2 regions of the Anoxybacillus sp. EFIL genome follow, and region 1 is predicted to be linked to the other one. Evidence: a T-box and tRNA genes for the amino acid it is inferred to sense, from the RefSeq annotation. Region 1 holds a T-box; the other holds one or more tRNA genes.

Evidence for each region. The T-box of region 1 lies ahead of ES017_RS04600 (valine--tRNA ligase). A T-box ahead of a tRNA ligase gene usually reads a tRNA of that ligase, here a tRNA-Val.
Region 2: it has a tRNA-Val gene. The T-box ahead of ES017_RS04600 (valine--tRNA ligase) is inferred to sense a tRNA for this amino acid. The anticodon was not compared.

Annotation. Positions count from the first base shown of each region.
Region 1 covers NZ_SDLH01000002.1:303,243-306,668, reverse strand. The annotation lists gene ES017_RS04600 (valine--tRNA ligase) at 1-1,949, opposite strand, end outside; T-box leader at 1,992-2,214, opposite strand; gene ES017_RS04595 (hypothetical protein) at 2,348-2,539, shown strand; gene ES017_RS04590 (protein kinase family protein) at 2,524-3,426, opposite strand, start outside.
Region 2 covers NZ_SDLH01000001.1:427,545-430,970, forward strand. The annotation lists gene ES017_RS02135 (type I restriction-modification system subunit M) at 1-508, opposite strand, end outside; gene ES017_RS02140 (Rpn family recombination-promoting nuclease/putative transposase) at 672-1,541, opposite strand; tRNA gene ES017_RS02145 (tRNA-Val) at 1,688-1,760, opposite strand; gene ES017_RS02150 (hypothetical protein) at 1,860-2,492, opposite strand; gene ES017_RS02155 (HD domain-containing protein) at 2,610-3,146, shown strand; gene metC (cystathionine beta-lyase) at 3,167-3,426, opposite strand, start outside.

The sequences.
Region 1 (3,426 bases):
AACTTCGCCATCTCAATATACCAATCGCATAAATCATCCCAAATGAAGTTATATAACACGCGACCGACTTCGCCAAACTCGTATTTATCTGCAAGTTTTGTCACCGTTTCGATCGTTTCATTTAAGCGCGTTAAAATCCAATGATCTGCAACCGTTTTTTCACCGTTTAAGTCGATGTCATCATACGTGAATCCTTCCATGTTCATAAGCGCAAAACGAGACGCATTCCAAATTTTATTGACAAAGTTCCATGTCGCTTCAACTTTTTCTGTGCTAAAGCGCAAATCTTGACCCGGCGCGCTTCCTGTCGCTAAGAAATAGCGAAGCGAATCCGCACCGTACCGATCGATGACATCCATCGGATCGACGCCATTGCCAAGCGATTTACTCATTTTCCGTCCTTGCGCATCGCGCACTAATCCGTGAATAAGCACATCTTTAAATGGACGTTTTCCAGTAAACTCTAACGCTTGGAAAATCATGCGCGATACCCAGAAGAAAATAATGTCATAGCCTGTCACGAGCACATCTGTTGGGTAATAGCGATTGTAATCTGCCGATGTTTCATCTGGCCAACCCATCGTCGAAAACGGCCAAAGCGCAGAGCTGAACCATGTATCTAATACATCTGGATCTTGCTCCCAATTTTCGATATCTGCTGGTGGCTCATGATCTACATACACTTCGCCCGTTTCTTTATGGTACCATGCTGGAATGCGATGTCCCCACCAAAGCTGACGGGAAATGCACCAGTCACGAATACTTTCCATCCAATGTAAATACGTTTTTTCAAATCGTTCCGGAACGAAATTTACTTTTCCTTCTGTTTTTTGTAGTTCAATGGCAGCTTCAGCGAGCGGCTTCATTTTCACAAACCATTGCGTCGATAAATACGGTTCAACGACTGCACCGCTACGCTCACTATGACCGACTGCATGCATATGTTCTTCGATTTTAAATAGCACGCCTTGTTCTTGTAAATCTTTCACGATTTGTTTTCGGCATTCGAAACGATCAAGTCCCTTATATTGAAGGGCGTTGTCGTTCATTGTACCGTCTTCGTTCATCACAAGAATGCGCGGCAAGTTGTGACGGTTGCCGATTTCAAAGTCGTTTGGATCGTGTGCTGGCGTAATTTTGACCGCCCCTGAACCGAACGACATATCGACGTATTCATCGCCGACAATCGGAATTTCACGACCAACGATCGGTAAAATGACTGTTTTTCCAATAAGGTGTTTGTAACGCTCATCTTCTGGATGAACCGCAACTGCTGTATCGCCAAGCATCGTTTCCGGACGCGTCGTTGCCACTTCAATATAGCCAGAACCGTCCGCAAGCGGATAACGCATATGGTATAGCGCACCTTGCACATCTTTGTATACTACTTCAATGTCCGATAGCGCTGTTTTCGTCACCGGATCCCAGTTAATAATATATTCGCCGCGGTAAATGAGCCCTTTTTTATATAACGAAACGAATACTTCCCGCACTGCTTTTGATAACCCTTCATCAAGCGTGAAGCGCTCGCGCGTATAATCGAGCCCAAGACCGAGCTTCGCCCATTGAGAACGAATATGTCCCGCATATTCTTCTTTCCACTTCCATGTTTCTTCCACAAATCGTTCACGCCCTAAATCGTAGCGTGTTTTTCCTTCGTGACGAAGCTTTTCTTCTACTTTCGCTTGCGTCGCAATTCCCGCATGATCCATGCCCGGAAGCCATAAGACGTCGTACCCTTGCATGCGCTTCATCCGTGTAATAATGTCTTGTAACGTCGTATCCCACGCATGTCCTAAATGAAGCTTTCCTGTCACATTTGGCGGTGGAATGACGATCGTAAATGGCTTTTTCTTCTCATCGCTTGTTGCCTCAAAAAACTTTCCTTTTAACCACCATTCATAACGATTTGCCTCGACAGCACGGTGGTCATATTTTGGCGGTAACATAAAAAATCCCTCCTTCACTAAAATAAAAAACTCCCTTCATCCGAAAAGGACGAAAGGAGACTCTTTCGCGGTACCACCTTTTTTCTTAAGCGATGCTTAAGCACTCAAATCGATAACGGCGACGTGCCGGCTTCTTCTACTATCGTTCAAAGAAGCAGCTCCGGGGCGACCTTCCGACGACCACAAACCTAGGAAATCTCGCAGCTATTGATTTCCCTCTCTGCAAGGCGGGTTACGCCGTACTCTTCCCTATCTTCGCTTTTTTCTATTCATACATAATACTATATAAAAATCATACGAATCGTCAATAAGGTTTGCCACATTTTCACTCTTTTATACATATGATAAAAAAGAAAAGCCCCTCGAAGGAGCAAAACGTGTAAAAAGGATGTGAGCATATGCGTAAACGTTACAATCCGTACGCTTGGCCACCGTGGCTTAGAAAACTTCGCTTTATTGCTGAACAATGCATCATTCCGATTACCGTTGTTCAAGCGATCCGTACCGTTTTATTTCCAACAACAATCGACGTTATTTTACTCGCTATTTTCATTTTTCTTTCATTCGCTTTACATTACGATTGGATTTGATTTGTTTGCTTTTCTTCTTCCCACTTTCCGATGACATATTCGATGTTTTTCATTTGCCAATACGCTCGTTGCCAAACAGCTGTCATTTGTCGATGATGTCGCTGTTGCTCGTATCGATGAATGAGACGAACAAACCGATATGGATCCACAAGTAAATGAAAAAATAAAAGTCGCTCATCTTCTTCAAGTGCTAATGTTTGTTCATATTGTGAAAGCCATTGTACAGCGTCATCACATGTCATCGGATACGTTTGCAAATATTGTCGAAAAAATAAAAGTAAATCATGAAATGGAGGCGCCCAGCGCGCTTGTTCAAAACTAATAAAATATGATGTTCCGTCGTCTCGCTCGACGTAATGTTGAAACGATGGACGACCGTGAATATAACAAATGCGAACCGTCTTTTTTTCCCGCATTCGCTCGCGCCACTCATTTAACGTATGTTCAGAAAATGTAATGGCGCGCATGATGTCGAGGAAATGAGTGCAACATTGTAGTTGAAACGGAGACATATACCATTGTTTTTCACATGTTTCTATATAATGAGTCAATGTTTTTTTAGCGTCCTCAAGGGAAAGTTTGCGTTCTTCGTAATACCGCTCAATTTCTGTTTCAGTCGTTTGTATTTCTTTTAACGAATGTTTATGCCATCGTGCCAAATCGTGAAAAAACGACGACCCCGGATCCGTTTTTTCTTTTAGCCACGGCATAATATAGTACCATTGCCCATCTCGCTTTTTCGTTTCATAAATCGGAATGGCGAGCGGTATGCGTAAGCGATGGGCTTGCTCAATCGCCTGCCAATGTGCCAAAGATTTCACTCGTTTAAGCGCATATGTTCCATTTGTCGTTTTCCATCTCTCTACATTCTTATGTTGTTGCACCGT
Region 2 (3,426 bases), on a different contig from region 1:
CACCTTTTTTTCCTGCATCGTCAGCAAACTGCTTAATTAGGTACTCATAAGCACGACCAAGGATGTCGGGTTCTGATAAATTTTCGTTACGTAAATCAATTTGCGAGAAGTGCTGCACTAATTGAAGAATCGTTTTATCTGATAACTTCTCTTTATCGTTAAAATCAATGTTCGCTAATACCCCTTGGAGCGAAGGGTTTTCATCTTCAAGTAATTCAAACGCTTTGTTAATGACTGCTCCAACGTCTTGGGATTGGGATTGAATATAGCTCCAACGTGCTTTTTCAGGAACGAAAAACTGATGTTCATCACGGTCATACCAACCGTAATCTTCCCCTTCTTCCCTTTCAATCCGTTCAGCCGTTTCCACAAACACGTCGTTTAATCGTTTCAAAAATAACATGCCAAAAATATAGTTCTTATAGTCCGAAGAATCAATACTACCACGCAATATGTTTGCTGATTCCCATAAATGAGATTCAAGCTCCTGCAACGTTAACTTGCTCATCGTGCTGCCTCCGTCTTTTCTTGTTCTTTCATCTCTTACAACTTTAATCATAACAAAAATTTCAATTGTAAACTACTGTCATTTAACAAGCGAGCAAATATAGTATTTACTCATTGTAAAAACAAAAAACTGCCGTCGCCAAAAAGGCCGACGACAGTCCCTCCTACTCCAACAACCGCTCCACTTCTTCTTCCGAAAGGTCCGTGACGTTCGCAATATCTTTTACGCTCATCCCTTTTTTCGCCATCGTTTGTACAAGGCGCTTCATTCCTTGTTTTATTCCTTGCTTCATTCCTTCTTCTCTTCCTTTTTCTAACGCCTTTTGTTCATACGAAATAATCAATTCCATCACTTTGTCCTTTTCTTTCGTCTCCATTTCATTCACCTCGCTTCGTAGTCTTCGTTCTTCTTCATCAGATAATTTTACATATGTTTCAAAAAAGCCAAACAGTAATCGTTGTTTCGCTTCGTCTAATTCCAATCGGACAAGCATGCGTAAAAATTGTTTTTTCAGTTCTACCCGTTCACTTTCAGTATATCCCATTTTGCTTAGCAGTGCAGCAGCGATTGGATTGTCTTGACGAATGTAATTCCGCCAGTTTTGTTTTCGCAATTCGACAGTGAAAAAACGAAAATCAAGCACGCGGCCAAAAGGAAATTGGAGGGTAAATGTCGATGGTTCGTCGCGGATCGTATCGTAGCTAAATACAGCAATAGGTACAATGTTTTTACGGTATTTTTCAAACAAACGGCTAAAATAAATAAACATTCGTTCAGGAAACGATGGTTGCACATAGCTTTGATTTTCGATATGCACAATCACTAACCCGTCTTCCCCTTTTAACTTCGTTTCGACAAGCAAATCAACGCGGTACTTCTCCCCTGCCGTCACATCGGTAAACAGCTCCTCGGATAAAAACGACAAATGTTGAAAGTCGATATGCTCATGCATCGCAGGAAAAAAGAGAACAATAAATTCCTCAAAAAACGTTTGGATCAACTCTTTAAACAGACGATCGTGGTCAATGGACATACATTCACCTCGCATACAATCGTTTCGCTGTTTTTATTCGACAACATCGACTATTTTCCTGCATACGAAAACATTTGTGGCAGTCGAGAGGAGAGGTTAAATACAACGAAAAACCCCGAGCTCTCTAAAAGAACTCGGGGTTGTGATGATTCCGACTGGGCTCGAACCAGCGACCTCCACCCTGTCAAGGTGGCGCTCTCCCAGCTGAGCTACGGAATCGTATGTTGTCCTATCGAACACATTTTTTATTATACTCACCACCTCTCACATTGTCAAATACTTTTTTAAAAAATTTTTTAGCCATTGCCTAGGCAATGGCTAATGGCGGATAAAGTCGATGTGAGTACCTTGGAAAAAACCGTCTTTATATTCGTATGTGACGATTAAGCTGCCGATGTATTCGCCTTTTTTTCGTTCGAGGAGTAAAACGGCTTTCAGCTTTTGTTTATCGAGCGCGTATTTTAAAAAGCGGTCGAATGTCGTCTTTACCCCTTTTTGTCCTTCGCGTGCGTACGGAATGAAAGCGTGAACGTGATCAATGATTAGCTCTGTTCCTTCGTCCGTCTCTTTCATTTTCATGCTTTTTAAAACGACGGCGCGCGGATCTTCGACGATCATTTCTTCTATGCCGTTTTCGTGATGGGCAAATACGTGCACTTCATTTTTATACGTGCCGTTGCCGCGTGCTTTCACGAGAAAAACGACGACATCTTCCTTTCCATCGTCCGTCACATCAACAGAATACAATTGCGGAGTCGCTTTCGGGTCATTGATATGTTCCCATTCTGGAAAAGCATACGTCGCTTTTCCGACGTGAAGCGTAAAATGACGCACCCAATCTCCGTCTTCTTTGCCGCATAGTTGCACGTTTGCTTCCTCTAATTTTTTCGTACAAGCATGTCCATTGAACGAAAGCGCTGTCATAACCGATAATAACAATGATAAAAACATACGCGTCCTCCATACTTTTTTCACTTAGTATGAAAGAAAAAAAGAAAAAATATGTATTGCCTTCCTTAAATAAGACATGGTATGATAATTAGAAAAACAAAAAAGGGGGCATGCACGATGAGACGTGTCACATTAACTGACATCTTCCTTCACCCCATTACTCAAAAATATTTGAAACGTTCAGGCGTCGCCCACGCTATCGCTACCGCATACCATGCGTATCGCCTTGCCCTGCAATATGGAGTCAATGTTGATTTAGCGACAAAAGCGGCACTGCTTCATGATATTGGGCATTATGAATGGTACTCAAACGGAACGTGGGACTATGAAACATATAAACAAAACGACATTCATGCGATTAAAGGGGCGGAGCGAGCGCACAAATTGCTTATTCGACTCGGTGAACATCCTCAACATGCTAAAGAAATCGCCCTCGCCATTTTGCTTCATACCGATTCGTATCTTCCAGAAGGAGAGCTAAAACGAAAACCGCTTCAGACGATCGTTAAACTTGCCGATGAAGCAGATGAAGAACCAGGTGGCAAACATCACTATCGCCAAATCGATGACGAACTCGCTTTGAAAAAAATTCAACAACTCGATCGCATGGTCGAGCAACAACTACAACGCGATGCCCTCGATCAAATTAGCTAAGGCTAGGCGATATGCCTAGCCTATACATACGATAACGCCTGTTCAAAATCAGCGATTAAATCATCGATCGCTTCGAGTCCGACGCTTATGCGCAACAAGCCGTCCGTAATGCCGCGACGAAGGCGTTCTGATTTCGGCATCGCCGCATGCGACATTTTTGCCGGATAAGATAAAATCGACTCTACCGCTCCTAAACTAACCGCAAATACCGGAATGTGCGCATATTTGACAAACGTCCGCACCGCTTGTTCATTTTCCAATTCAAACGACAACACCGCGC